One region of the Embleya sp. NPDC059237 genome, then DNA from elsewhere that is predicted to be linked to it. Evidence: riboswitches for the same ligand, from Rfam matches in the RefSeq annotation. Region 1 holds a riboswitch; each other region holds the start of a gene.

The links. A riboswitch is a leader RNA that binds a small molecule or an ion and turns the genes downstream of it on or off. The one in region 1 is predicted to bind cobalamin.
Region 2: linked by a shared signal. The riboswitch ahead of ACFXKZ_RS23570 (energy-coupling factor ABC transporter permease) and the one ahead of ACFXKZ_RS15275 (cob(I)yrinic acid a,c-diamide adenosyltransferase) in region 1 are both predicted to bind cobalamin.
Region 3: linked by a shared signal. The riboswitch ahead of ACFXKZ_RS36540 (ABC transporter substrate-binding protein) and the one ahead of ACFXKZ_RS15275 (cob(I)yrinic acid a,c-diamide adenosyltransferase) in region 1 are both predicted to bind cobalamin.
Region 4: linked by a shared signal. The riboswitch ahead of ACFXKZ_RS15825 (ribonucleoside-diphosphate reductase subunit alpha) and the one ahead of ACFXKZ_RS15275 (cob(I)yrinic acid a,c-diamide adenosyltransferase) in region 1 are both predicted to bind cobalamin.

What each region holds. Positions count from the first base shown of each region.
Region 1 covers NZ_JBHZAE010000004.1:275,803-283,458, forward strand. The annotation lists gene ACFXKZ_RS15260 (ABC transporter ATP-binding protein) at 1-1,628, shown strand, start outside; gene ACFXKZ_RS15265 (ECF transporter S component) at 1,625-2,521, shown strand; partial or broken gene ACFXKZ_RS15270 (enoyl-CoA hydratase/isomerase family protein) at 2,736-3,122, opposite strand; gene ACFXKZ_RS15275 (cob(I)yrinic acid a,c-diamide adenosyltransferase) at 3,259-3,852, opposite strand; cobalamin riboswitch at 3,893-4,074, opposite strand; cobalamin riboswitch at 4,451-4,586, shown strand; gene ACFXKZ_RS15280 (peptidase) at 4,716-5,813, shown strand; gene ACFXKZ_RS15285 (SAM-dependent methyltransferase) at 6,321-7,133, shown strand; gene ACFXKZ_RS15290 (FtsX-like permease family protein) at 7,254-7,656, opposite strand, start outside.
Region 2 covers NZ_JBHZAE010000007.1:288,183-295,838, reverse strand. The annotation lists gene ACFXKZ_RS23580 (class II aldolase/adducin family protein) at 429-1,289, shown strand; gene ACFXKZ_RS23575 (RDD family protein) at 1,428-1,973, shown strand; cobalamin riboswitch at 2,148-2,358, shown strand; gene ACFXKZ_RS23570 (energy-coupling factor ABC transporter permease) at 2,386-3,099, shown strand; gene ACFXKZ_RS23565 (energy-coupling factor ABC transporter substrate-binding protein) at 3,096-3,476, shown strand; gene cbiQ (cobalt ECF transporter T component CbiQ) at 3,480-4,223, shown strand; gene ACFXKZ_RS23555 (energy-coupling factor ABC transporter ATP-binding protein) at 4,220-5,059, shown strand; gene ACFXKZ_RS23550 (PP2C family protein-serine/threonine phosphatase) at 5,072-6,181, opposite strand; gene ACFXKZ_RS23545 (Fpg/Nei family DNA glycosylase) at 6,237-7,064, opposite strand; gene ACFXKZ_RS23540 (ribose-5-phosphate isomerase) at 7,203-7,656, opposite strand, start outside.
Region 3 covers NZ_JBHZAE010000014.1:299,535-307,190, reverse strand. The annotation lists gene ACFXKZ_RS36570 (phenylalanine 4-monooxygenase) at 1-554, shown strand, start outside; gene ACFXKZ_RS36565 (GNAT family N-acetyltransferase) at 743-1,207, opposite strand; gene ACFXKZ_RS36560 (GNAT family N-acetyltransferase) at 1,543-2,112, opposite strand; gene ACFXKZ_RS36555 (ferredoxin) at 2,285-3,037, opposite strand; gene ACFXKZ_RS36550 (ABC transporter ATP-binding protein) at 3,034-3,849, opposite strand; gene ACFXKZ_RS36545 (FecCD family ABC transporter permease) at 3,846-4,931, opposite strand; gene ACFXKZ_RS36540 (ABC transporter substrate-binding protein) at 4,928-5,998, opposite strand; cobalamin riboswitch at 6,016-6,229, opposite strand; gene ACFXKZ_RS36535 (hypothetical protein) at 6,353-7,656, shown strand, end outside.
Region 4 covers NZ_JBHZAE010000004.1:390,075-397,730, reverse strand. The annotation lists partial or broken gene ACFXKZ_RS15855 (ATP-dependent DNA ligase) at 1-201, shown strand, start outside; gene ACFXKZ_RS15850 (amidohydrolase family protein) at 231-929, opposite strand; gene ACFXKZ_RS15845 (MarR family winged helix-turn-helix transcriptional regulator) at 1,177-1,674, shown strand; gene ACFXKZ_RS15840 (GNAT family N-acetyltransferase) at 1,680-2,504, shown strand; gene mug (G/U mismatch-specific DNA glycosylase) at 2,600-3,160, shown strand; gene ACFXKZ_RS15830 (hypothetical protein) at 3,320-3,508, shown strand; cobalamin riboswitch at 3,939-4,192, shown strand; gene ACFXKZ_RS15825 (ribonucleoside-diphosphate reductase subunit alpha) at 4,269-6,587, shown strand; gene ACFXKZ_RS15820 (ribonucleotide-diphosphate reductase subunit beta) at 6,605-7,582, shown strand.

The DNA of each region.
Region 1 (7,656 bases):
CCATCTCCGAAGGGGAGTTGTGTCTGGTCGTCGGCCGCACCGGGGCAGGCAAGTCCACCCTGCTGGGGGCGATCAACGGCCTGGTCCCGCACTTCACGGGCGGCACGTTGCGCGGCAGCGTGCTGGTCGACGGCATCGACACCCGCACACAGCCACCGCGCGAGTTCGCACACCTGGTGGGCGTGGTCGGTCAGGATCCGCTCGCCGGTTTCGTCACCGATACGGTCGAGGAGGAACTCGCTTACGCAATGGAGCAGTTGGCTATCCCGTCGGCGGTGATGCGCAAACGTGTCGAGGAAACCTTGGACCTGCTCGGTATCGCCGAGTTGCGCCATCGCCCGCTGCGCACGCTCTCCGGCGGCCAGCAGCAGCGGGTCGCGATCGGCTCGGTGTTGACCGCGCACCCCCGTGTACTGGTCCTGGACGAGCCGACCTCGGCACTCGACCCGACCGCCGCCGAGGACGTCCTGGCCGCGATCACCCGGCTCGTGCACGACCTCGGCATCACCGCGATCGTCGCCGAACACCGCATGGAACGGGTCGTGCAGTACGCCGACCGACTCGTCCACCTGCCCGGCGACCACACCGTGCGCGACGGCTCGCCCGCCGAAATCCTGGAGACCTGCGACATCGCCCCGCCCGTGGTCGAACTCGGGCGGCTCGCCGGCTGGTCGCCGCTGCCGCTGTCGGTCCGCGACGCCCGCCGACTGGCCGCACCACTGCGGGCGCGGTTGGCGGACTGTACCCCACCCGGACCACGATCGGCCCATTCCTCGGCCGACCCGCTGCTGACCGCGCGGCGCATCATCGTGCGCTATGGCGACGTGATCGCCGTACGCGGCCTCGACCTGGTGTTGCCGGCCGGGCAGGTCACCGCCCTGATGGGCCGCAACGGCTCCGGCAAATCCTCGCTGCTGTGGGCCCTCCAGGGCTCCGGTCCCCGCCAGGGCGGCACCGTGGACGTGGCGGGCACCGATCCGGGCCGGGCCGAGCCGAAGCGGGCTCGCGCGCTGGTCGCTCTGGTCCCGCAGACTCCTGGCGACCTGCTCTACCTGGAGACCGTGGACGCCGAATGCGTCGAGGCGGACCGGGAATCCGGCGCCGAAGCCGGTGCGTGCCGGGCGCTGCTCGATCGCATCGCGCCGGGGATCGACGGCACCCTGCACCCGCGCGACGTCTCCGAGGGGCAGCGCCTCGCCCTGGTGCTTGCCATCCAACTGGTCGCTGCGCCACAGGTGGTGCTGCTGGACGAACCGACGCGCGGCCTCGACTACCACGCGAAGCGGCGGTTCGTCCGAGTGGTGCGCGAACTCGCCGACGCCGGGCGGGCGATCGTACTGGCCACACACGACGTCGAATTCGTCGCCCAAGTCGCCGACCGCGTGGTGGTGATGGCCGAAGGCGACATCGTCGCCGACGGTCCGACCGCCGAAGTCGTAGTCTCCTCGCCCGCGTTCGCGCCCCAGGTGGCCAAGATCCTCGCACCGGCCGAATGGCTGACCGTCACCGATGTCGGCAACGCCCTTGCGGATACGGACATCAGCGACCGGGAGTCCGCCTCCGAGGAAGGCGTCCCGACCGCACGCGACGCTCGCGCATCCGCCGCAGACAGGGAGCCCACCCGATGACGACCGTCACCGACACGCGCAAACGCACCAACGCGATCCGAATCACCCCGCGTACCGCGATCGTGCTCACCATCGCCTCGATCGCGGGCTTGGCCATGTTCCTGTGGCCGCTGTTCGCCTCCCCCTCCCCCGAATCGGCCGCGCACTCGGGCGACGCGCCGCTCATCTTCGCCGTCACCCTGCCGTTCGTGGTCGCGGTGGTGCTGGCCGAACTCACCAGCGGCGGGCTCGACTCCAAGGCGCTGGCCATGCTCGGCGTGCTCTCCGCGATCAACGCGGCACTGCGTCCGCTGGGCGCCGGCACCGCCGGGATCGAGACGGTGTTCTTCATGCTCGTCCTGGCCGGACGCGTGTTCGGCCCCGGGTTCGGATTCGTGCTCGGCTGCACCTCACTGTTCGCGTCCGCCCTGCTCACCGCCGGCGTGGGCCCGTGGTTGCCGTTTCAAATGCTGGCTTCCGCCTGGGTCGGACTCGGCGCGGGCCTGTTGCCCCGGCGGGTGCGCGGGCGGCGCGAGATCGTCATGCTCGCCTGCTACGGCGTCTTCGCCGCCTACGCGTTCGGGTTCCTCATGAACATGTGGTTCTGGCCGTTCCTCGCCGACTCCGAATCCATGGTCGGCCCGGCCTTCGTCCCCGGCGACGGCATCCTGGACAACCTGCGCCGGTTCTTCGTGTTCACCGTGCTCACCTCGACCTTCGGATGGGACACCGGCCGCGCCATCACCAACTGCCTCGCGATCGTCCTCGTCGGCCCGGCGGTGCTGGCCGCCCTACGGCGCGCATCCCGCAAGGCGGCCTTCGAGGCACCAATCGTGTTCGAACCCGCCCCGGCCGACAACGGCCTTACGCAAGTCGGCACCGCGACCACCAAGCCGACGAAGCCCGCCCCATAGCTGCGTTCCGTATGTGGCGCCTACCGCCTCTGCCTTGCGCCCACCGCCCGGAGCAGACGACACCGCAGACATTCGGGATCCCCGCATTCGTCCTGCATCGACTCCGGATCCTTCCCATCCCCCGTATGTTTCAGTTCCCGAGCGATCGACAGCAGATGTCGGTGCGGGCATGCGATCGGGACGGCGGGCGGCTGGGCAACCGCTCGGCGTTCTCGGCGAGTTCGCCCAAGGGCGCCGGGTCTGCGAAGCGGCCGAGGACGTCGGCCGGCGTCCCGGTGGCCAACGCCTCGATCACCGCGTCCAGGCGGTGCGAGGGCACGAAGTGGTCGGCGAGGCCGCAGGCGATCGCGTCGCCCGCGCCGATGGCGGAGCCGGTCAGCGTCAGGGGCGTACCCGACTCGCCGGGGGCTCGGGCGAGCAGGTCGGTGCCGCCGACGTCGGGGACGAAGCCGATGCCGGTCTCGGGCATGGCGATCGTCGAGCGCTCGGTGACGATGCGCACCTTCCCATGCGCGGAGATGCCGACGCCGCCGCCCATCACGATGCCGTCCATGACGGCGACGTAGGTCTTGGGGTAGCGGGCGATGCGGGCGTTGAGCCTTGCCACCCGGCCGCGGCGGCGGCCGGGTGGCAAGTCCGGGAACGCAATTCGGGTTGTCTCCCGAGCGAGTCGTTCGTGCCGCCACACCTGCGAGAACCGGTGCGATATCGGCCGGCGGAACGGTGGCGGCGCGATGTCAGCGGTTGCGGCCGGGACTCCACAGCACGTCGCCGCGCCCGCCGTCGTTGGCCAACCGTGCGAGAATGAACAGCAGGTCCGACAAACGGTTCAGATAGCGGACGCACACCGGGTTCACCGTTGCCGCCTCCCCGCCGGACAACTCCGTGTCCGTCTCGATCAGCGCCCACGCCGAGCGCTCCGCCCGGCGGGCGGCCGTCCGCGCCGTGTGCAGGAGCGCCGCGCCGGGCGTACCGCCCGGCAGTACGAACGACCGCAAGGGCTCGAGCCGTTCGTTGAACGTGTCGCACAAACGCTCGAGCCGGGATACGTCCTCGTCCCGGACCCGCAGGCGCTCGTCCCCGTCGCGGATCGGAGCGCACAGGTCCGCGCCCACGTCGAACAGGTCGTGCCGGATGCCTTCCAGGACGTTCCGCAGCTCCGCGTCCAGGCAACCCAGCGCCAGCGCCACACCGATGGCGGCGTTGGTCTCGTCGGTGTCGGCATAGGCAACGATCCGAGGATCGGTCTTACGGACACGGGAGTTGTCGCCCAACGCGGTCGTACCCGCGTCGCCCGTGCGAGTGTAGATACGGCTCAGCACCACAGACATGGCGAACCACCGGCCTCTCTCGGGGAAATCCGCCCCGGTTGTATCGAGGTGGCGACGACGTGAGTCTCCTGGCTCTCGGATCAACACTTCCCCCGGCCTTCCAACCCCGAAGCGGGGCCGTGGCCTTGACGGGAGTCGCTCCCCGATCACAGTGGCGGGACCGCACCGGAATCACACCGGTTTCCTCGGCTTCGCCGTCGCACAGCAGGCCATAGCATGACACGCGGCCCTCGCCGGCACCAGACCCGACCCGGGACCTCCTGCCACGGGCAACCGCACTCCTGCTCGACCGGGGCGCACCACACACGTGCAGCGTTTCCGAGACGGCGCCACCCACCAACACACGGGCCGCGCCTGACACCGCTCGGTCGCTGAGCTGCTTCCTCGGGCCCGCCCCCACACCGACCCCGGTCAAGAGGCGGCGTGTGACTACTGAAGCCTCAAGGAGGATTTCCGGATTCCGTGTCGGATCCATCCTTCAGGTGCCGGCGATCTTGTTGGCCGGAAAGAGAGTTCCTTCCGGAGTGAGCGATCCGTAGAGTGCGGGATCTGCAGGTCTGAGCAGTCGACGTACCGATTCCGGGCGTCTTCATCTGTTTCGATCGTCTTGTGTGACGACTCGCAGTAGCTCCGACGACGGGGGAAGTCCGGTGTGAATCCGGCGCTGACCCGCAGCGGTGATCCGTCCCTCCCGACGGCGAGCCCGAATGCCCGTCGCCGCAGTGTTCGTCTCCCATCCCCGTCGTGGTCCGCGGGACGGAGCCCCAGCGACCCGTGCGTCGGGACGGTGCCGCCGTCGGTGTGCCCGCTCGGCCGCCGGGTCTCCCGGGTCCGCCGTGCCATGGGCCCGGAAAGGCACCGTGATGACGCTCACCCGACCCGGACGCCGGATCGCCGCGCTGTTCGGCGGACTGGCCCTCGCCGGTACGGCCGCCCTGATCCCGTCCACCGCCGTGGCGGCTCCACCGACGACCGACACGACGCCCCAGGCAAACGTGTCCATACTCTCCGGCAACCGCACCCAGGCCGCGGCGGGATGGCTGGCCCGGCAACTCGTCGACGGCGAACGCTTCGAGACCACCTTCGACGGAGTGACCTACCCCGACCAGGGCCTGACGATCGACGCGATCTTCGCATTCGCCGCAGCCGGGGTCGCCGACGACAACGGAGCCAAGGCCACCACGTGGCTCGCCCGCCCGGAGATCCTGTCGGGGTACATCGGCGACGGCACCACCAACGCCTACGCCGGAGCCACCGCCAAGATCCTCCTCGCCGCCGAGGTGCGCGGTGTCGACCCCACCTCGTTCGGCGGCGTGGACCTCCCGGCCCGACTGCTCTCGTTGCAAAAGCCTTCCGGCCGCTTCACCGACACCTCGCCGTGGGGCGACTACAGCAACGCCTTCAGCCAGTCCCTCGCGCTCCTGGCGCTCGACCGCACTGCGGCCGGCGCCCCCGCCGCCGCGGTGGACTTCCTGGCCGACGCACACTGCGCCGACGGCGGATTCCCCCTCGACTACGGTCTGTCCACCTGCACCAGCGACGCCGACTCGACCGCGATGAGCGTGCAGGCGCTGGCCGCCACCGGGCGCCACCAGGAAGCGGCCGCCGGACTGAACTGGCTCGCCTCACACCAGCTTTCCGACGGCGGCTTCGGTACGGTGGGCGCCACCACCTCGAACGCCAACAGCACCGGCCTGGCCGCCCAGGCCCTGCTCTCGTCCTGGCGCGTGATACCGGGCCTGACCGCCCGGCACTTCCTGACCGAACGTCAGGTCGGTTGCTCGGCATCCACGGCCACGCGAGGCGCGATCGCCTACGACACCGGCGGGTACAACCCCGCCACCGCCACCAGGGCCACCGCTCAGGCGGTTCTCGGCCTGGCCGGCGCCGGCTTCGCCGACCTGAGCAGCGCGGGCGCTCATCGGAACGCCCCCACACTGCACTGCCCCACCACACCCTGACCGGACGAGCCAGCGGCCACCGTCGACACGGTAGCCGCTGCCTCGACAGGTGCGGGTGTCGGTCCCGGGGGCCCTCCTGCCGAGGCGGCAAGCATGTCGCGACAACAGCACCCCTCTCAGGGCCCTCTCACGCATTGGGAATCACGCGGCATCGAAAATCCCCATGACACTCGGACAGGAGAGCGTCCAGCCCAAGGTTTCTGCACCGACGGGCACGGCAGGAACGCCCGTTCGAGCACTGGGGGTCAAGGGGCACGACGGTGTTCAAGAGGCGCCGGCCAGGGCAAAAGCCCAGGTCGGCGCCTCTTGCAGATTTCGACCACCTTCCATGGGCACGCACAACACTCACTGCGTCGCCGACACGCGTGGCGACACGGTCGGTGGCGGTGAACCGATTGGTCGGCGCCTGGCACAATGGTTCGGGAACGGGTTCGAAGGCGCTTGGGCGCGCAGCCTTTCGTTCGGGATGCACCGGGTGAACGGCGGACAGGAAAAGGGACCACCGTCGTGAGCGAGAATCGACCGTCCGAGGGCCAGCCGATCTCGGGGCCCGACGTCGCGCACAACGCCCGGGTCTGGAATCACTGGCTGGGCGGCAAGGACAACTACCCGATCGACCGCAAGGTCGGCGACCACGTCACGAGCATGTTCCCGAGCATCGGCGAAGTCGCCCGCGCGGACCGGGAGTTCCTGGGTCGCGCGGTGCGCTTCCTGGCCGGTGAGGCCCGGATGGACCAGTTCCTCGACATCGGTACCGGGCTGCCCACCGCCGACAACACGCACGAGGTCGCCCAGCGGGTGAATCCCGCCGCGCGGATCGTCTACGTGGACAACGACCCGCTCGTCCTGGCGCACGCCCGGGCGCTGCTCACCAGCACCCCCGAGGGTGCCACCGATTACATCCACGCCGACGCGCACCACCCCGACGCCATCGTCGCGGACGCGAAGGCGACACTGGACTTCGACCGCCCGGTGGCGGTGATGCTGCTCGGCAGCCTCAACTTCATCCTCGACACCGACACCGCCGTGGACATCGTCGGCCGGTTGATGGCCGCCGTACCGTCCGGCAGCCACCTGGTGATCACCCATCCGACCACCGAACTCGGCGGCGAGGGCAACGTCGAGGCCATGCGGTTCTGGAACGAGAACGCCACGCCGCCGATCACCGCCCGCAGCCTCGCCGAGTTCACCCGCTTTTTCGCCGGCCTGGACCTGCTCGACCCGGGCATCGTCTCCTGCGCCCGCTGGCGAGCCGCCCCCGTCGACGGCGAACTCCCGCCGATTGTCCCGCAGTTCGGCGCGGTCGCCCGCAAGCCCTGACCCTGTCACGCGCAGCTTTGACGAACACACTACGGCGGCGTCGGGCCCGAAGTCTCCGACCCCGACGCCGCCGCGCGTTCAGCCATACCGTGCGCAGCTTCGTCCGCCCACTTCGCCCGTCTACTCCGTCCGCAACCCGTCCGGCCGCATCATCCGCCACAGCGGCGGCAGACTCAGCGCCGTGACCAACAGCACCACACCCGCACCGATACCGGTCATCGACGCCAGCCCGGCCCAGTCCACCCCGAACGGACGTTGCGCCATGCCGAGCAGCGCCGCGCCCAACGCCACCCCGGTGCCCGCCGCGAGGAACAGGCCGAGCACGACCGGGATCGCCGTCTGGTACAGGATCGACCAGCTCAACGTGCTGCGCCTGGTGCCGAACGCAACCAGGACCGACAACAACTTCCGCCGCTCGCGCAGCTGTTCCAGCATGGTCACCAGCAGGCTCGCGCCGATCATCAGCAGCACCACCGTCGAGCCGATGAACAGCGCGGTGCGCACATTCGCGAACCGCCGGGAC
Region 2 (7,656 bases), on a different contig from region 1:
GCAGGTGGCCGTACGCCGATATTCGCGACCTCCGTGGAATGCACTCCCCCGCCGCTCACCTCACGCGCCCCTTCCCCCTGTATACGTCCGCGCGTACTTTTCCCGTCGCCTTCGAGCGGGTCCGGGAATTCGAGCTCGACTGCTTCGGACTCGACCTCCCGGACTCGCTGAACGGCAGCGTAGGAGCGGCCCGAAGGCGGTCGTGGGCAATATTCGATTAATTGCCGGAAACCCGATCCGCACGACGCTCGCGCGCTAGAATCCCGGTCCTCGTGCTCCCGGGCCCGCGTGCACCGCCTCGGCCCGCGCGCACCGGCTCGCCGCCCCCGACCCCGCGCGATCCGGCGCCCGCGCAAGGCTGTCCCCGGATGTGACTCGCGGGTAGCGTCGGCGGCACCCCTGCGCGCCCCGAGTCCGAGGAGATGGACATGTCCGCCACCGATGCGCCCCGCCCCCAGGACGGCCCGCCGGGCACCGGGCGGTCGGCGCCGCCGCGACCGGTCTCGCCCACCGACCTGAGCTTCGCGCTGCCGCCCACGTTCGAAACCGTCGAGCAGGAGCGCCGGCACCGCAAGGAGCGACTGACCGCGGCGCTGCGGCTGTTCGGCCGGTTCGGCTTCGAGGAGGGGGTGGCCGGGCACATCACCGCGCGCGACCCCGAGTTCGTCGACCACTTCTGGGTCAACCCGTTCGGGATGTCGTTCAAGCACATCACCGTGGACGATCTGATCCTGGTCAACCACGAGGGGCAGGTCGTCGAGGGCCGATTCCACGTCAACCAGGCCGCGTTCGCGATCCACTCGCAGATCCACGCGGCCCGCCCGGACGTGGTCGCCGCGGCGCACAGCCACTCCACGCACGGACGCGCATTGTCCGCGCTCGGGATCCGGCTCGAGCCGATCACCCAGGACGTGTGTCCGTTCTACGAGGACCACGAACTCTTCGACGACTACGCGGGCGTGGTGCTCGACGCCGAGGAGGGACGGCGGATCGCCAAGACGCTCGGCTCGCGCAAGGCGCTGATCCTGCGCAACCACGGTCTGCTCACCGTCGGACAGTCGGTGGACGCGGCGGCGTGGTGGTTCATCACCATGGAGCGCTCATGCCAGGTCCAGCTGTTGGCCCAGGCGGCCGGCGAACTGCGACCGATCTCGCCGGAGAACGCGCGGCTGACCCGGGAGCAGCTCGGCAACGACACGGTGGCGTGGATCAACTACAAGCCGTTGTACGACGTGATCAGCCGCTCCGAGCCGGACCTGTTCGGAATCGACGGCCCGATGACGATCTGATCGTTTTCGGTCGATCCCGCCGATCGATGATCATTTCGCCGCCGCCCGGTCGGGCCCGCTGTCCGCCGACCGGGCGCAATCTCGGCGAGATCGGCCGTGCCGGGAGTCAACCCGCCCGGTTGCGGAAAGTACAACAGCATGTACGAACGGAGCCTTCCGCAGCGGTTCGCGCGCTCGGCCCATCCCGTCGGGCCGCGCGCCCGGGTGTGGCTGCCGACGATCGAACATCGGGTCGGCCCGTCGGTGCTGTACCGGCGGATCGGCCAGTTCGTGGTGGACGTGATCGCCTCCGCGCTGCTGCCCGGCGCGGCGATGTTCCTGTTCGTGCTGCTGCCCACCCACCCCGACGGTTCGATCCGCAGCGGTCCGCTCACCGCGACGATCACCGCCGGTGTGCTCGTGGTCGCGGTGGCGATCCTGTTCTGGTACTGGGTGCTGCGGCCCGCCGAGCACGACGGGCGCACCTGGGGCATGCAGGTGTTCGGGATCCGTGTGGTCGACGTGTCCGGCGGTCGGGCCGGGCGGCGCCAACTGGCGATCCGCTGGGTGCTGTTGTGCGTCGACGCGTTCGCGCTCGGTGTGATCGGGTTGGTCGCGGTGCTCACCAGCGAGCGGGGCCAGCGGGTCGGCGACCGGGTCGCCGGCACCCTGGTGGTCCGTGGGCGCGGCCCCGGACTGGGCTGAGGCCCCGCTTCCCTCTCGGGCAGGGGCGCCCGGTCCCACGATCGCGAGCGTGCCCCGCCCCGACGGGTCGTCGCGCGCCGCCCCGGAATGCGGCTATTGCTCCGCCGCTCCGCCCGCCTTGTGGTCTTGCGCACGGTTTGCAGATGCCACCTTGTCGCCATGTCCACTCGACCACTAGTGTCGGCTCGCCGTGGTGCTCGGGAAGCCGGTTCGATGCCGGCGCGGCCCTCGCCACTGTGATCGGGAAGTTCTCCTCCACCCCCGCGGAAACGTTGATTCGTCGCCTCGGGAAGCCACTGGGACCGCTGTCGCGGACCCGGGAAGGCGGAGCACGTGAACGCACGACCCGTCAGCCAGGAGACCGGCCACGGCGATCGTCCGTCCACGAGGTGTTGGAGAGGGACCCTTCCTCATGCATATCGCCGAGGGTTATCTGCCCTGGGAACACGCCGCCGCCTGGGGCGTCGCGTCGACCCCGTTCGTCGTCCACGGCGCCCGCGCGCTCACCCGTGAGGTGCGCGACCGGCCCGAGAACACCCTGCTGCTCGGTGCGTCCGGCGCCTTCTCGTTCGTACTGTCCGCGCTGAAGATCCCATCCGTCACCGGTAGTTGCTCGCATCCCACCGGCACCGGCCTGGGCGCCATCCTGTTCCGGCCGCCGATCATGGCGGTGCTCGGCACGATCACCCTGCTCTTCCAGGCGCTGTTGCTCGCCCACGGCGGGTTGACCACGCTCGGCGCGAACGTGTTCTCGATGGCGATCGTCGGTCCCTGGGCCGGCTACGGCGCATACCGGCTCGCCCGCTCGCTCCTGGACCGGCGCGGCGGCACCATGCCGCTGGACGTCGCGGTGTTCGCCGGCGCGTTCGTCGCGGACCTGAGCACCTACTGCGTCACCAGCGTGCAGCTCGCCCTCGCCTTCCCCGACCCGGACAGCGGATTCCCGGGCGCGCTGGCCAAGTTCGGCGGCATCTTCTCGCTCACCCAGATCCCGCTGGCGATCAGCGAGGGCCTGCTGACCGTCCTGGTCGTGCGCCTGCTGCGCCAGTCGAGTCGCGGTGACCTGGTCCGCCTCGGCGTGCTGAGCGACGCGCGGCCCGTGCGCGAGGAGGAGAAGAGCAAGTGAAGCGCTCGACGAAGATCAACCTGCTGATCGTGCTGGCCGTGGTGCTGCTCGCGGCGCTGCCCGTGGTGTTCGGCATGGGCGACGACAAGGACGAGCCGTTCACCGGCTCCGACACCCGGGCCGAGACCGCGATCACCGAAAACGACCCCGACTACAAGCCGTGGTTCAGCCCGCTGTACGAGCCGCCGTCCGGCGAGATCGAGTCCGGCCTGTTCGCACTCCAAGCCGCGCTCGGCGCGGGTGTGGTCGGGTACATGTTCGGCGTCAAGCGCACCCGCCGAAAGCTCGCGCCCGAGGCGAGCGACACCCCCGACGAGTCGGGCCCGGGCCCCGATCCGACCGCCGCGCAGGACCCGGTATCGGTCCCGGGTCGCTGACCCGTGTTGCCGATCGACGCGGCGGCGCACGCCAGTGCCTGGCGCCGTCGCCATCCGGCCGACAAGGCCGTGCTCTCCTTCGGGCTGCTCGGGTGCGCGGTGGCGCTGCCGCCGTGGCCCGGCGCGGTGCTGGTCGCGGTCACCGTGCTGACCATCGCGCTCGGCTTCGCCGAGGTGCCCGCCCAACGACTGTGGCGGGCGGCCCGTGCGCCGCTGGGATTCGCGGTGACCGGCGCGCTGACCCTGCTCGTGTCGATCCGCGCGGACGGCGTCGGCTGGGCGCCGGACGGGCCGCGCCACGCGGGCGAGTTGGTGGCCCGCTCCGGTGCGGCCGGGTTGGCGATGTTGTTGTTCGCGTTCACCACGCCGCTGTCGGACGTCCTGCCCCGGCTGACTCGGGTGGGTGTGCCGGCGGCCGTGGTGGACGTGGCGGCGGTGATGTACCGGATGTTGTTCCTGCTCTACGACACCACCGCCCGGATCAACCAGGCCCAGGCCGGGCGGCTCGGGCATCGCACCCGGCGGGCCCGGTGGCGCTCGGTCGCCGGGCTCGGGTCGGCGGTGTTCGTCCACGCCTTCGCGCGGGCCCGGCGGCTGGAGGAAGGGCTGGCCGGGCGCGGCTACGACGGGCGGTTGCGGGTGCTCGTGGACGAGGTGCCCGTCTCGCGCGGCTTCATCGCCCGGTCCGTGCTCCTCGTGGCGGCGGTCGTCGTCGCCACTCTTCTTCTGGGATCGGTGATGCCGTGATTCCGCTGCGGGTACGAGAGGTCGGCTACACCTACGAGGACGGGCCGCCGGTGCTGAGCGGGTTGTCCCTGGCCGTTCCGGCGGGCCGGGCGCTGGCCCTGCTCGGGCCGAACGGCAGCGGCAAGACCACGCTGCTGCGGCTGTTGACCGGTGGCCTGGTGCCGGGTTCGGGTCGGGTGGAGCTGCACGGCACGCCGATTCGGCACGACCGCAAGGGACTTGCCGAACTGCGCCGGGCGGTGCAGCTGGTCGTGCAGGATCCCGACGACCAGCTGTTCTCCGCGTCGGTGGCCCAGGACGTCTCGTTCGGGCCGCTGAACCTCGGGCTCGCGCCGGAGGAGGTGCGCTCGCGGGTGGCCGAGGCGTTGGCCGCGCTGGGCATCGCCGGCCTGGCCGCGCGGCCGGTGCACCTGCTGTCCTTCGGGCAGCGCAAGCGGGTCGCGATCGCCGGCGCGATCGCCATGCGGCCGCAGGTGCTGGTCCTGGACGAGCCGACGGCGGGCCTGGATCCGGCCGGTCAGGAGGCGCTGCTCGACACGCTCGCCGAGCTGCGTGCGGCCGGGACGACGGTGGTGATGGCCACCCACGACGTGGACCTGGCGCTGCGCTGGGCCGACGACGCGGCCGTGCTCGCCGACGGGCGGCTGCACACCGGGCCGGCCGCGGAGCTGCTCGCGGACACCACGCTGCTGGCCGCGGCGAGCCTGCGGCCGACCTGGGCGCACGCGGTGGCCGCGGTACTGATCGCGCACGGGGTGGCCCCGCCCGGCACGCTGCCCCGGACCCCGGCCGAACTGAGCGCCCTGGCGCCGCCCGCGCGGCCACGTACGCACTGACCGCGGCCGGGCTCAGCGTCGGCGCAGCAGCACCACCGCGCGGTCGTCGCCCACGTTGCGCCCGGCCGCCGCCACGATTCGCCGCGCCGCGTCGTGGAAGTCGTCCCGGACCAACCGCTCCGCCTCGCCCAGGAAGCGGTCGATGCCGGTGGCGATGTCCTCGCCGGGCAGTTCCACCATGCCGTCGGTGAACAACAGCAGCGCGTCGCCGTGGTCCAGTCGGCCGCGCACCCCCTCGAACGTGGCGTCGTCGAGCACGCCCAGGAGCGGACCGACCGCCTCGACCACCCGCCACCGTCCGGTCCCGGCGATCCAGTGCACGCCCGGCGGGTGGCCCGCCGACAACAACTCATACTCGCCCGACTCCAGGTCGAGCACCACGTGCACCGCCGTCGCGAAGCCCTCGGCCCATTCCTGGCGGAGCAGGTAGTCGTTGGCGGCCGGCAGGAATTTGTGCGGCGGCAACGACCCGAGCAGCCCGCCGAACGCGCCGGAGAGCATCAGCGCCCGCGTCCCCGCCGCCAGCCCCTTGCCGGAGACGTCGACGAGCACCACTTCGAGCACCCGCCCACCGGTCGAACTGCGGGCGGCGACCAGGAAGTCGCCGGAGAACGACTGCCCGCCGGCCGGTCGCAACACCACCTCGGTGTGCCACTGCGGCGGCAACACCGGCATCTCGCCCTGTGCCCGCAACCGGTCGCGCAGGTCGAACAACATCGACTCGCCGCGCGTCCACTGCACGCCCAGCCGGGTTCGCATCCGGGCCATCAGCAACACGATGCCGGCGACCGCAGCGACCACCAGGACGGAGCCGGCGGTGACCTCGTCGGGGTCGTGCACCCGATCCTCCGCGACCAGCACCCCGGCGGTCGCCGCGTAGAGCAGCAGCAGGCTGGGCATGCGCAGCACCAGGCCGCCGACCAGGATCGGTAGCACCGGTGCGGTCGCCGGGAACCAGTCGCCGTTTAGATCGGAGAGCAGCCCGCACGCGGTGACCGCGACCAGCAGACCGGCCAGCGCGAAGCGGTCGGAGGGGAATACCCGATGCCGCAGCCAGGCCACGAACCGGCGGCCCCGGCGAGCCAGCGCCGCCCGCCTCCCCGTCCGGCTTGCCCGGTTCATCCTGCTCGTCGGCGCGGCCACCCCGCGACACTACCGAACGGGAACCAACCGGAGGTTACGCCGACGGTTGGCAGGTGGGACACCAGAACAGATTCCGTCCGACCAACTCGGCGGTCCGCACCGGGGTTTCACAGATCAGGCAGGGCGCGTCGGTGCGCCGGTAGACGTACACCTCGCCGCCGTGGTCGTCCTTGCGCGGCTCGCGACCCATCGCCTCGGGCGTGTGCTCGGGCCGCACCGTGTCGATCCGACCCAGCCGCACACCCTCGTGCATCAGCAGCACCAGATCGGCCCACATCGCGTCCCAGGTGGCCCGCGCCAGCCGTTTGCCCGGCAGCTTGGGGTCCACCCCGAAGCGGAACAGCACCTCGGCGCGGTAGACGTTGCCCACACCCGCGAGCACGTCCTGCTCCATCAGCAGCGCACCGATCGGCTTCGCGCTGCGCTCGATGCGCCGCCAGGCCGCGGCCGGGTCGGCGTCGTCGCGCAGCGGATCGGGACCGAGCCGGGCGTGCACCGCGTCCTTCTCGGCCCGCTCCAGGAGCCGGCACGCGGTCGGTCCGCGCAGATCGGCCCAGCTCGCCCCGCCGGGCACCTTCGCGGCCATCCGCAGCCGGACCTGGCCGACCGGCTCCGGCAGCTTCTCGCCCTCGCCGAAGGAGAACTGTCCGTAAAGGCCCAGGTGCACATGTACGAAGCGCTCGCCGGGGAACTCCAGGAACAGGTGTTTCCCGTGTGCGTCGGTATCCACCAGACGCTCCCCGTCGAGCAGCGCGGCGCTCTCCGCGAAGCGCCCCTGCGGACTGCTCAGCCGCAGCGGTACGTCGGCGAAGCGCTCCCGGTGCTCGGCGGCGAGACGGTGAATGGTGTGGCCCTCGGGCACGCGGCCTCCAGCGCTGCGACGGGTGGGGACACGGGCGGTGTGTCGCCCTCCACGCTACCGACCCGCACCGACACGCCACCGCCCCCGACCGGACGGACCGATCGGGGGCGGTGGGAGATGCGGGGTACGGGGCGTGGGCTACGGCAGGGCCGGCAGCTCGCCGGTGTTCTCGTACTTGGTCAGCATGGAGATCCGCCGGGTGTGCCGCTCGGCCTCGCTGTACGGGGTGTTCACGAAGACCTCGAGGAACTTGGTCGCGTCGTCGAGGGTGTGCATGCGCGCGCCCATGGAGATCACGTTCGCGTTGTTGTGCTCGCGGGCCAGCGACGCGGTCTCCTCGCTCCACACCAGGGCGCAGCGCACCCCCTTGACCTTGTTCGCCGCGATCGCCTCGCCGTTGCCGGAGCCGCCGAGGACCACGCCCAGGCTGCCGGGGTCGGCCGCGACGCGCTCGCCGGCGCGCAGACAGTACACGGGGTAGTCGTAGGAGTCGGCCTGGACGGCCGGGCCGCAGTCGACGGCCTCGTGGCCGTTGGCGTCGAGCCACGCGATGAGGTGCTGCTTGAGGTCGTAGCCGGCATGGTCGGAGCCG
Region 3 (7,656 bases), on a different contig from region 1:
GAATCGTGCCGAACAAGCGTTTCCTCGGCGCGATGGCCGAGGGGTACTTCCACGCCGTGCAGTACGTGCGGCATCCCGCGATGGCGCTCTACACCCCCGAACCGGACGTCCTGCACGACGTGTTCGGGCACGGTATCCACCTCGCCGACCCGGCCCTCGCCGACCTGTACCGTACGGTGGGCCGGGCCGCGGCCCGCGTGGACAGCGCCGACGCGCTCGACCTGATCAGCCGCGTGTACTGGTTCACCCTCGAATACGGCACCGTCCTCGACCGCGGCATACCCACGGCGTACGGAGCGGCCCTACTGTCGTCGTTCGGCGAACTCGCCCGCTTCGCCCGGGCCGAACTGCGCCCGTTCGACCTCGCCGACATGGCCCGCATGCCCTACCAGGTCGCCGGCTATCAACCGGTCCTGTTCACCGTCGACTCCCTGACCCACCTCGCCGACCTCCTCCATGCCTTCCTCGACGACTTCGACGAGAACACCCGCGACCGTCACCGCCTCCCCGCCCTCACCGAACGGGGCTTCCCGACGCACCCGCCCCGGCCATGAGGCCGAGCGCGCGCCTCGATCGGGGTCGGCGTACGGGCCTTGTCGGAGGTCGTCGCCCATCGCGGGCAAGCGGCGGGGCGGTGGGTCGGCGCGTTCTTTCGATGCGGCCGACCCACCGGCTCGGGGTGCTACGACAGGATTTGGACGCTCGTGCCACCGGTGTCCTGCCGGGCGGTCGGGAACACGGCTCAGCAGGCCCCACGCTCGTCGGAGAGACGTAGGTCCAAGATCTCCTCGTCTCCGAAGATCTGTCCCGTGGGGACGAATCCGGCGGAGATGTACAGCGCCCTGGCCGCGACGTTGTCCGCACGTACACCGAGCCGGAGCAGGGGTGCCGAGAACATCTCCCCCACGTGTGTCACGACTTCCCGCAGCGCGGCGCGTCCCAGCCCCCGCGCCTGGTGGGCCTCGTCGATCATCAAGCGGTAGAGCCAGATTTCTCCGTCGTCGGGATCGGGTCCGTACATCGCGAAACCCACCGCACGCCCGTCGTGCAGCACCGCCCTGGTCACGAAGCCGGGGAGAAAACGACTCTCCGCGATCGAGTACACGTTCGGTGCGATGAAGTCGCGTTGTTCCCGGGAGACCGTCAGGTCGACCACCTCCTCCCAGTTCGCATGGTCCAAGTCGGCAAGCTGTACACGAATCGACATGGGGTATTCATACAAGCCTCCGGGTGGATGGGCATCCCTATTTGGGCCGGTGACCAGCGCAAACGTCACCATCGGGACAGCCCCGGCGGTGGATGCCACCCGCACCGGGCTCACGCCGCCCGCGCGGCGCGGCAGGCGGATCGTGTCCGTCGCGGTCGTGGCGCCGGCTGCGAGCAGCGAGCGCGCGAAGCGCCCGCCCCGAGAGCATCGGGCGGCTCGGTCGGGCTTGTGGTGACCGCGGGCCGCGGGTGGGGCTATTGCGATACCGAGATGTAGGGCAAGGCGTCGAACAGCCGTGCGGAGCCGCGGGTGTCGGGGGCTCGGAGTGGGATCGGTCAGGTTCCCAGGATGTGGTCGGCCGGGACCTCGTGGATGATTCCGAGGCCGTCCTTCTCGTCGATGTCCTCGCCCGTCTCGACGAAGCCGAAGCCCCGGATGGTCGCGAGCGACGCGACGTTGTCGGGAGCGATGGTGACCCGGACCACGCGCACGCCGGGCTCCTCGGCCGCGCGGACCAGGAGCGAGCGCAGCATCGCCCTGGCGTAGCCGCGACGGCGGGCCTCCGGTACCACCGTGTAGCCGATCTCGACCATGCCGTCCTCGTTCGGCGGGCCGTGGTAGCCGGCATAGCCGACCACCGCGCCGTCCGGTTCGGAGACCGCGGCCCGGGCCACCCACGGGGCGCTCGCCGGGTCGGCGGTCACCTGGTCGAAGCGCTCTCGCCACAGGCCAAGCGCTCGTTCGGACACGAAGAACTCGGGCAGGTCCAGACCGGTATGCGCGCGGGCCCCGACCAGATCGCCGGCCACCAGGCAGATCAGCGGTCGGCCCGCCAACAAGACCCAGCGGACCTGCCGCTCGGGGGTGACGAACACGGGTCGGATGGCGTCATCGGGGTTGGTCACCAACGGATAATCGGCGACAACCGCGGGCCCGTCCACCGCATTTCCCCGCCTCCGACAACAACCACCCGCCCCCGCGTCGACGAACGCACCGAGACGAATCCGACCCGGGCGGGATACGGCGGGGAGACCGCGCGCTGCGCCGGTCACCGGTCGCCGCTCGTTACGCGGCGCGTCAGGTTTCCGGGTGGGTTCTCGGCTCCTTTCGGTGGCGTGGGAGGCGGTGTGTCGTGAGTGGGCGGTCGTTGACGAGGTGCTCGGTCACGATCGCGGTCATCGTCGGCGGGTCCACGTGGCCGTACCAGACGTCGTCGGGCTGCACGCTGACCAATGGGGCCTGGTTGCAGGGGAATTGGCATCCCGTCTGGGTCACGAGGACGTCGTCGTCGCCGAGGCCGTGTTCCATGAGCCGCCGCGCCAGTGAGCGCAGGTTGTCGTCCGCGCCCTTGGCCGTGCAGCGAGGCCCGCGGCATACCAGGACCTGGTGTCGGTGGCCGGGAACCTCCTCCCAGGCCGGGGAGGTCAGGCCGGGTTCCTCGCCGGTGATCGCCTTGACGGCCGCCGCGGCGGCGGTCACGGCGGCCGCAGAGTCGGCGAGCCGCGTGGCGACGAGCACCTCGGGGCGATGGCCGGTGCGCTCCCGCCACCAATACGCCGCGATCCGCCGCAGCCAGGAGTGTCCCGGGCCGGTCGGCCCGAGACGGACCCCGATCAGGACGACGGTCTCGGTGCCCGCGTCGGCCAGTCTGGTCAACTCGGCCGACAGGGACGGCTCGCCCTGTTGCAGGAACGCCGTCGTGGCGCTCGACGGCGCGGCGGCCGCGAGCAGTTCGGTCCGGCGGTCGGCCTCCGTGACGGACATGCCGACCAGGACCGTCGCCCGACCCGAAGCGGGCTCCGCGGGGGCGCCGGCGCGGTCTTGGTTCATGACTCGATCCCCTCGGGAAGCAGGCCGTTCCATCGGATGTGCGGGCGGTGGTGCAGGGGGTGTCGCTCCACGGTCGCGTCGACGCCGTACACGTGCGCGATCGTGGCGGAGGTGAGTACCTCGGCGACGGGCCCGTGGGCCACCAGGCGGCCGTCGAGCAGCACCGCGACGTCGTGGCAGTAGGCGGCGGCCAGTTCGAGGTCGTGCAGGGCGGCGACGGTGGTGATGCCGAGTCCGCGCACGGTTTCGAGGAAGCCGAGTTGGTGACGCAGGTCGAGGTGGTTGGTGGGTTCGTCCAGCAGGAGTACTCCGGGTTCCTGCACCAGGGCGCGCGCGAGTTGCACACGTTGGCGCTCGCCGCCGGAGAGGGAGGACCAGGTCCGGTCGAGCAGTGCGTCGACGTCGGTGGCGGCGACGGCCTCGGCGAGCACGGACTGCTCGTGGGTGGTCGCCGGGCCGGGCAGTACCGGCCATCGACCGCGGTGCGGCGTGCGCCCCAGGTCGATGACCTGGCGGGCCGTCAGCGGCAGCGCGGTGTCGGCCTGCTGTTCCATGAAGGCCACCCGTCGCGCGCGGCGGCGGGCGGTGAGGGCGTACAGGTCGTCGCCGTCGAGCAGGACTCGGCCGGTCTGTGACCGGCGCAGTCCGGCCAGGGTCCGCAGCAGCGTCGTCTTGCCGGCGCCGTTGGGCCCGAGCAGGCCGGTCGTCCTGCCGGGGGCGAAGTCGAGCGTGATTTCCCTCAGCAGTGTGGCGGCGCCGACACGCGCGCCGACGTTCTCGGCCCGCAGCCGCACCGGGTTCGCGACGATCACGGCCGGTCCCCCGCCACGCGCCCGGCTGCCTGGCGCCACAGCAGCCAGGCGAAGAACGGCGCTCCCAGTCCGGCGGTGACGACGCCGACGGGGATCTCCTGGTCCGGGAGCACCGAGCGCGCCACGATGTCGCTGCCCACGAGCAGCGACGCACCCACGAGTGCGGACATGGGCAGCAGCAGGGCATGACGCGGGCCGCACACCAGGCGGACGACGTGGGGTACGACCAGACCGACGAATCCGATGACGCCGGTGTTGGCGACCAGGCACGCGGTCACCAGCGCGGCCGCGGCGACCAGGGCCCAGCGGGTGCGTTCGACGTGGACACCGACGGAACGGGCCGCGGTCTCGCCGAACGCGAACGCGTCGAGGTCCCGGGCGGCGGCGGCCATGACCACCGTGCCGACGACGGCCACCGCGGTCAGGAAGACGGCCGTGTCCCACCGCACTCCGGCCACCGAACCCAGCGTCCACTCCATGACGCCGCGGGCGGCGTTGCGGTCGCCGAGGACGAGCACGACGAACGAGGTGTACGCGCCGCACAGCTGCCCGACCGCGATGCCGGCCAGCACGGTCCGCGAGGCCGGCAGGGTCCGGCTGTGTGCCCCGGCGAGGGTCAGTACGACGAGGACGGCGAGCAGGGCGCCGACGAAGGCCGCCGCCGGGAGTGCGCCGACGACCGCGGTGCCGGAGGCTCCGACGCCGAGGACGATCACGGTGACCGCGCCGACGGCGGCGCCGTTGGAGATGCCGAGCAGGTAGGGGTCGGCCAGGTCGTTGCCGGTCAGGGTCTGCAGCACCGCGCCGCACACCGCGAGTCCCGCGCCCGTCGCGGCGGCCCCCAGGACGCGCGGCAGCCGCAGCTGCCAGACGATCCGGTCGTCGAGCGGTGTGACGTCGGCGCCGCCGAGACCGAGCCGGCGCAGGACCACCTCCGCCACGACGTGCGGCGGTTCGTGGACGGATCCCACGGCGAGGCCGAGCAGGACGGTGAGCAGCAGCAGGACCACGGCGGCGGCCAGGGCCACCGCCGCACGACCGGCTCCCGCGTGTCGGGCGACGGGGCGATCGGTCCCGGTCACGGACGCGGTGCCAGGCCGCTCAGGGCGGCCGAAACCCGGACGGCCCCGTCGGCGAGCTGCACGCCGGGGGTCGACTCGGAGAACGGCACGACCACGAACGCCCGATTTCGGACAGCCTTGAGCTTGCTCAGCACGGGGTCGTGTTCGAGGTAGTCGATCTTGGACTGTGCGGTGTCCCACCCGGCGTCCGCGACCACGATGGCGTCGGGGTCCGCCGCGACCACCTGCTCCCAACTCGCGTTCTTCCAGCCGCCGGGCAGCGTGTCGAAGACGTTGCGGGCGCCGACGGCGTCGAGCACGAGCTGGGGTCCGCCGTGGCCCGCGCCGACGTACGGGGTCTTCGTACCCGAGTCGTACCAGAGCACGTTCAGGCCCTTGCCCGCCGACTTGGCCGTGACGTCGGCAAGTTGCCGCTGCTGCGTGTCCCGGATGGCGGCGGCGCGCGGTGCGACACCGAACACCTGGGCGACGTCGCCCAATTCGTCCCACACCGCCTGGAAGGACACCGCCGCCGCCTGCTTGCCGTCGGCGCAACCCAGCGGCGACAGGTAGGTGCCGATGCCCTGGGAACCCAGTTCGTCCCGCGTGCCCGCCACCTTGTCGGTGAACGCGCTGGAGTAGGAGGCGTAGAGGAAATCCGGGCGCGCCGCGAGGAGTTTCTCCTTGGACGGGTACTTCTCGGAGAGCACCGGGACGATGTCGTAGGCCGCCTTCCATTTGGCCGGGACCACGTCGTCGAGGTACGCCGTGCCGGCCATCCGGGTTTGCAGGTCGAGCGCCAGGGCGACTTCGGTGGCGCCCTGGTTGAGGGTGACCAGCCGGGCCGGCGGCGCGGTCACGGTGGTGGTGACGCCGCACCTGCTCACGCTCACCGGCGTCGGGTGGCCGCTCCCGGCCGCCGCGGCGGGCTTGTCGGGCTCGGGCGCACCCGTACACGCGCCGAGCGCGCCGACGAGCAGGAGCGCCACGGCGGCGAGGCCGGAGCGCATGGAGCGCCCGGCACGCGGGGCGTGCGGGGGACGGATGAAACGTTCGGCGCGAAACGGGCGCGCGGAAGCGCGGAACACGTGTTCTCCAACCCTCGTGGAACATGTCGCGCCGTGGCCGGTCTCCTGGCTTCCGCATCGACGCTCCGCGGCCGGCCTTCCCGGTTGGCTCGTTCCCGATCCATCCAGTGACCCCGACCGCTTTGGGGCGGTCGGCGAGGGCCGCGGGGCTCCGCGGCTACAGTGGCGAGGGCCGCGCCGGCTTGAACCGGCTTCCCGTGCACCACGGCGGCCACAGGCTACCAAACCGCTCGTCGCGCCTGGTCGGCCCGCTCCGCCGCGCGGGTTCGGGGCGCCGTCCGAGCGACCTCCTACGCTGAGCGCTGCCGCGCCGCATCGGGTGAACGCGGCCGTCCCGGTGAGGAGTTGCGGTTCGTGATGTCGTGGGAGAGTTCGGCCGGGCTGCGTTCGGCGTTGTACGCCGCGTCTCGTCTCGTGCCCATCGCGGCGGGTGTCGCGTTGACGACGCGGCTGAGGACCGAGGTGTCGGAGGCGCTCGCCGCCGACCATGTGGCCCCGCCGGCACAGCTGATCGAGGCCGTGCTCGCGTCGGGTGACCACGCCCTGATGGCGCGACTCGCGGGCAACCGGCACCTGGACGAGGACACGGCCGTGCGGATGGCCGGCTACGGGGACCCGGACGTGGGCCTCGCGCTGTTGAGCCGGCGCTCGGACACGCGCGTGCACGAAGCGGTCTGGGCCGCGGCGGACCCCGCGTCGGCGGACTGGCACACGCGCCTCGTGGTGCCGCTCCTGAAGCACAACGGGACCCGGTTGTTGCGGTCGATGCTGCGCTCGCCCTTCCCCGACGCGGTCCGACACGCGATCTCGCGGCTCGCCCCGTATCTGCCCCCGTGGGTCGTCGTGGAGCGTGTCGTGGGCATCTGTGCCACGCACACCCGGCTCGCCGACACGCATACGGAACTTCGCGGGTTCGCGGAACTGTTCCACGACGAGGGCATGCACCACCCGGACCTGGCCGTGGTCTTCGGGGATGCCGCCCGGGCCGAGGACCCGACCGCCGTGTTGGCCGCCGCCCGAACGCGGCTCGACGGCCGGGACCGGCCGCGCGCGGACCACGACGCCTGGCTGGTCGGGCTCCGGCTCGACGATCGGGCCGACGCGCCGGCCGGCGGCGTCGACTGGGCGGCGATCCTGCGCGAGGACGACCGACTGCCCTACGACACCGATGCCCGGATCGAGCTGACACGGCACGACGGCTGCCCCGAACGGCTCGTCTTCGCGACCGTTCGCGCCGGCGTCGCGTCGACGTTCGGCACGCGCACGCACTTCGAACAGCGCGTGGGCCCGGTACCGTTCGCCGCCCTACTGGCCCCGGAAACCCCCGACAACGACCATCAACTGGCCTACCTGCTCGCCTGGGGGATCGAGAACGATCGGTTCCCCTTCGACGAGGTTCTTCGCGCCGTCACCCCCGCGGGCGCGGTCGTGGCCGCGCTCGGCAACCTGTGTCCCCGCCGCGCGGACTCCGCCGTCGGCGACCCATCGGACCACGCCGACGTCGATGATGACGACGACGACCGCGCCTTTGTCCGCAGCTATCGCGGCCCGGTACCCGACGCGCTGGCCCCGTCCGTCGCCCGGCTGATCGAACCGCTCGGCGACGACCCCGAGGCGTGGATCTCGCTGCACAAGCTGCTTCCCCGATTCCGCGGCAC
Region 4 (7,656 bases), 110 kb from region 1:
GAGGTGCGCCGGGACGACTGGACCGTGTGGGTGCGACCCGAACTCGTCGTGGAGATCGCCTTCGACGGGTTGCAGACCAGCACCCGCTATCCGGGCGGCCTCGCACTGCGCTTCGCGCGGGTGTTGCGCTACCGGAAGGACAAGACGGCCGCGGAGGCGGACGACATGGACACGGTCCGGGCGCTCGCGGCCCGGGAGTGAGGGGCGCCGACCGGCCCGCCGGCGAGGGCCTACCCGCGCGGACGGTAGAAGGCGTGCGCGTTGTCGTACCGGACGGCGGCGGCCAGGTCCGGCCCGACCGCGTCGGCGATCAGGTCGAGATCGGCGTCCCGGAACGGGCGGGGCGCGCGGGTCGAGGGCAGGTCGGTGCCGGCGAGCAGGGCCCGCGGGTCCACGGCGGCGACGGCGCGCAGCGTCGCGGATACGTCCGCGTCGAACCGGCCGAAACCGGTGGCCTTGACCCTGGCGCCGTGTTCGACCAGCCGCAACAGATGCGGCAGCCCCTCCCGGGACAGGCCCAGGTGGTCGATGCCCACCCTCGGCAGCGCGGTCAACACCGGCAGCAGGTCGGGCAGATCGCGGGCGTCGAGGTACAGCTCGGCATGCCGGCCGGCGATCGCGTGGACCCGGCGGGCGAGCCGGTCCAGGTGGTCGAGCGTCGCCGAGCCGCCGCGCCGGACATTGAACCGGATCGCCCGCACCCCGGCCGCGTCCAGCTCGGCGATCCGCCGGTCGGGGACGTCGGGCGGCAGCTGGGTCACCCCGACGAAGGTGGGGCCGAGTCGGGCCGGCGCGTCGAGGAGGTAGGTCTGGTCGAAGCCCTGGAACGAGCCGGACACCACCGCGCCGCCGGTCACGCCGAGTGGGACGGCGCGGGCCAGGTAGTCGGCGGTGGTGAAGGTCGGCGGCAGGTAGCCGTGATCGGCCACGAGCGGGAAGCGCGGGTCGACGATGTGCAGATGCGCGTCGAACACGCGACGAGCGGGCGATCCGGACACGGCGGTGCCTCCGTCGGCTGCGGGAACGCCGCATACCGTACCCGGGCGCCGGCCGGGCGTGGCGGATTCGCCGCCGGAGAAGTTGTCAAATGCAACTAATTTCTTCTATGGTTGTGACAGGCAACGAAGTCGCCGCGCGGGCGTACGACCGCCCGGGCACAGGAAGGAGCGAGCCGCCATGGCCACCAGGGAAGCCTGTCGGCACCTGCTCACCGAGCTGGAGGGCATCGTCGGCGTACGCCGCGGCCTCGCCAAGGCCGTCCCGCCCGGCAGCCTGCCGCCCGGCTCCGCAGTCCTGTTCGTGCTCGGCCGCAGTGCCGAACCGCTGCGCGCCGGGCGCGTGGCCGAACTCCTCGACCTGGACATGTCCGTGGTCAGCCGACACCTCGCGCACCTGGTCGAACACGGCTGGGTGGCCCGCCGCCCGGACCCGCGCGACGGCCGGTCGGTACTGCTCGGACTCACCCCGGAGGGGCGCGCCGTGGTCGACCGGGCCACCGAGAGCTGCCTCGCGGTGATCGCCGAGCGGCTGGCCGACTGGCCGGACGAGGACGCCGAGCGACTGTCCGAACTCCTGGGCCGGTTGAAGGCGGGCTTCGGGGTGCACGCGGGCTTCGGAGGGAAAGCGGGCTTCGGACACCGGGCCGAACCGGTGCCGACGGCCGTGTCACACTGACCCGCATGCCGAAGTCCGCCGCGGAACTGCGCGCGCATTTGGAGATCTTCTACGACGCGGTGCCCCGCCGGTTCACCCGCACCGAGGCGATCGGCGCGCTGACGCTGTTCGTCCGGGAGGGCGAAGGGTGGCCCTACTATGCCCGACCCACGCTCGGCGGCCTCGCCGAGCCCACCGTCGCGGACGTGCGCGCGGTCCGGGCGCGGCAGAGAGAGTTGAAAGTGCCCGAGACGTTCGAATGGGTCCACGAGAGCACCCCCGCGTTGCGGGCGGCCGCGATCGAGGCCGAACTGCATGTACACGAGCACCCGCTGATGGTGCTCGACCCGGACGAACATCCGGCCGAGCGCCCGGATCTGCCGGACCTGGTGACGCTGCGGCGAATCCGCGCGGACGCCACCGACTTGGCGATCGTGCACAGCGTCGCGGCGATCGGCTTCGCCAATCCCGGCACCGCGCCCGGCTCCGACGGGCCCGCCGAGCGGGACACCGCAGCGCTGGGCCAGGATCCGGGCCTGCTGTCCTACCTCAACGAGCGGTTGCGCAGCGGCGAGACGGTGATGTTCGCGGCGTACAGCCCGGCCGGACCGCTGTGCGTGGGCAGTTACCAGCACCTGTACGACACGACCGAGATCGTCGGTGTGGCCACCCTGCCCGCGGCCCGGCGCAGCGGCCTCGCGGCGGCGGTGACCTGGGAGTTGGCCCGGCACGCGCTGGAGGGCGGGAGCGAGACGGTGTTCCTGAGCGCGGGGGACGAGGACGTCGCGCGGGTGTACGACCGGATCGGCTTCCGCTCGGTGGGGACGGCGATGATCGCGGAGGCGCCGTGAGCCGGCGGGACGAGGCGCGGACTGCCGAGGCGGGCGCGGAGCAGGCGGGCGCGGCGGGTACGAAGACCGATGCCGCCGCGTCGATCGTGCTGCCGATCCCGCCCGGACGCAATCCCACCGCCGAGGAGTTGGCCGCCGCGCACGGTCGGAGCATCCCGGACGTGATCGCGCCGAACCTGCGGGTGCTGTTCTGCGGGATCAACCCGGGGCTCTGGTCGGGCGCCACCGGGCGGCACTTCGCCCGTCCCGGCAACCGGTTCTGGCCGGCCCTGTACGCCTCGGGCTTCACCCCGCGCCTGATCGAGCCCGCCGCGCAGCGCGAGTTGACCACGCTCGGCCTCGGCATCACCAACGTGGTGGCCCGAACCACCGCGCGCGCCGACGAGTTGACGAAGGAGGAGTACCGGGCCGGCGGCCTGGCGCTCACCGCGAAGGTACGCCGGTACCGACCGGCCTGGTTGGCGGTGCTTGGCATCGGTGCGTACCGCACCGGCTTCGGCCGCCCCAGGGCGGTGGTCGGCCGCCAGTCGGAGACGATCGACGACACCGGAATCTGGGTACTCCCCAACCCCAGCGGCCTGAACGCCCACTGGACGGCCGCGGCCCTCGCCGAAGCCTTCACCGCCCTGCGCACCACGGCCTACCCGCCCGAATAGGAGGGCCGCGCGCGCGGGGCGCCATCCGTGCCGCCCACCATGTGCGGCGGCGACCGGGGGTCGTCGTGGGCGACCCGACCCGGGGCGGGGCCGTCAATCGACCGGGTGGCATCACCCGGTTGGTGGTTACTTCGCGCCTCCTCGTGAGGTTGGGCCGGCATGAAGATCCTGCGGGCCCCGTATGGGCCGTGGCCCACCGAGACGTTCGAGACTCCCGTCTACGAGGCGTTGGTCGCCGAATGGCGCGACTCGGGCCGGGAGGTACCCCGGCCGACGGACCGACCGCAAGGCAGCCCGCCCCGACCCGCCCGCCCACCCGGACCGGGCCCGCGCACGCGTCGCCCGTGAGCCGGCCACGCGGCGCGATCCGGGCCCGGAGGCGACGCGGCTCGTCCCGACCCGAGGGCCGGAGCCGCTGATCCGCTCCGCGTGAATCGGCCGGCCGCGGCGCGATGTGCTTCTTGTCACGCGCCCTCCGACACGCCCGGCGAGGAAGGAATTTGCCGGCCGATCGGTGCGGCGGCCGACGCGCGATCCACCGTCGATCCGGTCCGCCCCCCGCCGTGCTCCCGCCGACCCCGGCCCCGTCCCACGCGGCCCGCGCAGGCCCGGTGGGGCCGGACGGGCGCCGGGGGAGCGGGCGTTCGGGGCGCTCGACGCGCGTCGCATTGCTCGCCGGTCGTACCACCCGGGCACGTCTCCGGCGAACCGTGACACGCCGGGAATCGGGACGCGACACAACACCTGGGGGTGCAACGACCACCCCGCCACTACATATATGCTCTGCGACGCAGCTGGTTCGCCCGACCGAAGTTTCCGGGAAGGCGAGGCAAGAGGGAATCCGGTGCGAGGCCGGAACTGCCCCCGCAGCGGTGAGCGGGAACGAAAGTCGTCATAGAGCGCCGGACGCCGAAAGGCGCACGGGAAGCGACGACCGCTAGGCACTCCGCGGACCACCGAGCACACGCCGTGCCCGGCGGTGCCCCGGCATGCCCGCGAGTCCGAATACCTGCCGGCTGCCCGCGCCTTCGGGCGTGGGGTCACCTGTACGTACGAGCTCGCGAGGAGAGAGCACGTGACCGTTGTGGACAGCGTGGGCGCGACCCGGATGCGGGTCGACGAGAGCCCCGAGGACCGCCTTGCCACCCTGGTGCGCACCCAGGCGCGCGATCTGCCGGAGGTCGATCCGGATCGGGTCGTCCGCCGGGTCGTCGCGGGTCTGAACGAGGGTGCGGACCGCGGCGCGGCGGCCGACCTGGCCGTGCGAACCGCCGCCGAGCTGATCGCCGAGGAGCCCGCCTACTCGCGGCTCGCCGCACGGCTGCTGGCCGGCCGGATCGCCGACGAGGCCGCCGAGGCCGGCGTCGCCTCCTTCAGCGCCGGCATCGCGCTCGGTCACCGCGAGGGCATCATCGGCGCGGAGACCGCGGCGTTCGTCGCCGCGCACGCCGCCGAGTTGGACACCGCCGTCGACGCCGACGGCGACCGCCGCTTCGAGTACTTCGGTCTGCGCACCGTCTACGACCGCTACCTGCTGCGCCACCCCGTCTCGCGCAAGGTGGTCGAGACCCCGCAGCACTTCCTGCTGCGCGTGGCGTGCGGTCTGTCCAAGGAGCCCGGCGAGGCGATCGGCTTCTACCGGCTGATGTCCTCGCTGGCCTACCTGCCCAGCTCGCCGACGTTGTTCAACTCCGGCACCGTGCACACCCAGATGTCCTCGTGCTACCTGCTCGACTCGCCCAAGGACGAGCTGGAGTCGATCTACGACATGTACGGGCGCATCGCCCGGCTGTCGAAGTTCGCCGGCGGCATCGGCGTGGCCTGGTCGCGGGTGCGTTCGCGCGGCTCGCTGATCCGGGGCACCAACGGGCACTCCAACGGCATCGTGCCGTGGTTGAAGACCCTCGACTCGTCGGTGGCCGCGGTCAACCAGGGCGGCCGGCGCAAGGGCGCGGCCTGCGTGTACCTGGAGACCTGGCACCCCGACATCCTGGAGTTCCTCGAACTGCGGGAGAACACCGGTGAGGACGCGCGTCGCGCGCACAACCTCAACCTGGCCAACTGGGTGCCGGACCTGTTCATGCGGCGCGTCGAGGAGGACGGCGTCTGGTCGCTGTTCGACCCGAACGAGCTGCCCGAGCTGCCCGACCTGTGGGGCGCCGAGTTCGACAAGGTGTACGAAGCCGCCGAGCGGGACGGCCGGTTCGTCCGGCAGATGCCCGCGCGCGACCTGTACGCCCGGATGATGCGCACGCTCGCGCAGACCGGCAACGGCTGGATGACCTTCAAGGACGCCGCCAACCGGACCTGCAACCAGGCCGCCGAGCCGGGCAACGTGGTGCACCTGTCCAACCTGTGCACCGAGATCCTGGAGGTCACCAGCGACGGCGAGACCGCCGTGTGCAACCTCGGCTCGGTCAACCTCGGCGCGCACGTGGTCGCCGGCGAGGGTATGGACTGGGACAAGCTGCGCGCCACCGTGCGCACCGCGGTGATCTTCCTCGACCGCGTGATCGACATCAACTACTACCCGACCGACCAGGCCGCCGCGTCCAACCCGCGCTGGCGCCCGGTGGGCCTGGGACTGATGGGCCTGCAGGACGTGTTCTTCACGCTGGGCCTGCCGTTCGACTCGGCCGAGGCGCGCGAGTTGTCCACGCTGATCTCCGAGGAGATCTACCTCACCGCCCTGGAGACCTCCTCGGCGCTCGCCGAGGTACACGGCCCGCACCCGGCCTACGCCGAGACGCACGCCGCGCGGGGCCGGCTCCAGCCGGACCTGTGGGAGGGCGTGTACCCGACGCAGACCAAGCGCTGGGATGCGCTGCGCACCCGCGTGGCCGCGCACGGGCTGCGCAACTCGCTGCTCGTGGCGATCGCGCCGACCGCGACCATCGCCTCCATCGCGGGCGCCTACGAGTGCATCGAGCCGCAGGTGTCCAACCTGTTCAAGCGCGAGACGCTGTCCGGCGAGTTCCTGCAGATCAACGGCTACCTGGTGCGCGAGCTCAAGGCCCGCGGCCTGTGGACCCCCGAGGTGCGCGACCGGATCAAGCGCGCCGAGGGCTCGGTTCAGGGCATCGCCGAACTCCCGGAGGACGTACGGGAGTTGTACCGCACCGCGTGGGAGCTGCCGCAGCGTGCGCTGATCGACCTGGCGGCGGCCCGCTCGCCGTACATCGACCAGTCGCAGTCGCTGAACCTGTTCATGGCCGACCCGACCATCGGCAAGCTGTCCTCGATGTACCGCTACGCGTGGTCCACCGGTCTCAAGACCACGTACTACCTGCGCTCGCGCCCCGCGACGCGGATCCAGCAGGCGACCGTGCCCGCGCAGGCGTCCGCCGCGCCGGTCGAGGAGATCTCGGACCTCGAGGTCATCGCCTGCTCGCTGGAGAACCCCGAAGCATGTGAGGCGTGCACGTGAGCCTGCTCGATCCCGGAATGAACCTCACGCTGCGCCCGATGCGGTATCCGGACTTCTACGAGAAGTACCGGGCGGCGATCCGCAACACCTGGACGGTCGAAGAGGTCGACCTGCACAGCGACCTCGCCGACCTGGACAAGCTCAGCCCGGCGGAGCGGCACCTCGTGCAGCGCCTGGTCGCGTTCTTCGCGACCGGCGACACGATCGTGGCGAACAACCTGGTGCTGAACCTGTACCGGCACATCAACTCGCCCGAGGGCCGGCTGTACCTGTCGCGGCAGCTCTTCGAAGAGGCCGTCCATGTGCAGTTCTACCTGACGCTGCTCGACACCTACATGCCCGACCACGAGGAGCGCGAGCAGGCGTTCGCCGCGGTCGAGCACATCCCGTCGATCCGGCGCAAGGCGGAGTTCTGCTTCCGCTGGATCGACTCGGCGATGGGCCTGGACCGGCTCGAATCGCGGGACGACCGGCGGCAGTTCCTGCTCAACCTGATCTGCTTCGCGGCGTGCATCGAGGGGCTGTTCTTCTACGGCGCCTTCGCCTACGTCTACTTCCTGCGCTCGCGCGGGCTGCTCAACGGCCTCGCCTCGGGGACCAACTGGGTCTTCCGCGACGAGTCCGCGCACATGGACTTCGCGTTCTCCGTGGTCGAGACGGTGCGGGCCGAGGAGCCCGACCTGTTCGACGACGAACTCGCCGAGGACGTACGGCGGATGCTGGCCGAGGCGGTGGACGCGGAGACGGCGTTCGCCGAGGACCTGCTCCAGGGCGGGGTGTCCGGGATGACCGTCGCCGACATGCGCTCCTACCTGGAGCACGTGGCCGACCGGCGGCTGGCCCAGCTGGGCATGGCGCCGGTGTACGGCTCGGCGAACCCGTTCGGCTTCATGGAACTCCAGGACGTGCAGGAGCTGTCCAACTTCTTCGAGCGGCGGGTGTCGGCCTACCAGGTCGCGGTCACCGGATCGGTCTCCTTCGACGAGGACTTCTGACCCGGGTCCGCGTGCCCGGGTACACACCACCGCCGTGCCGTCCCGATTCCGGGGCGGCACGGCGGTTTCGTGCG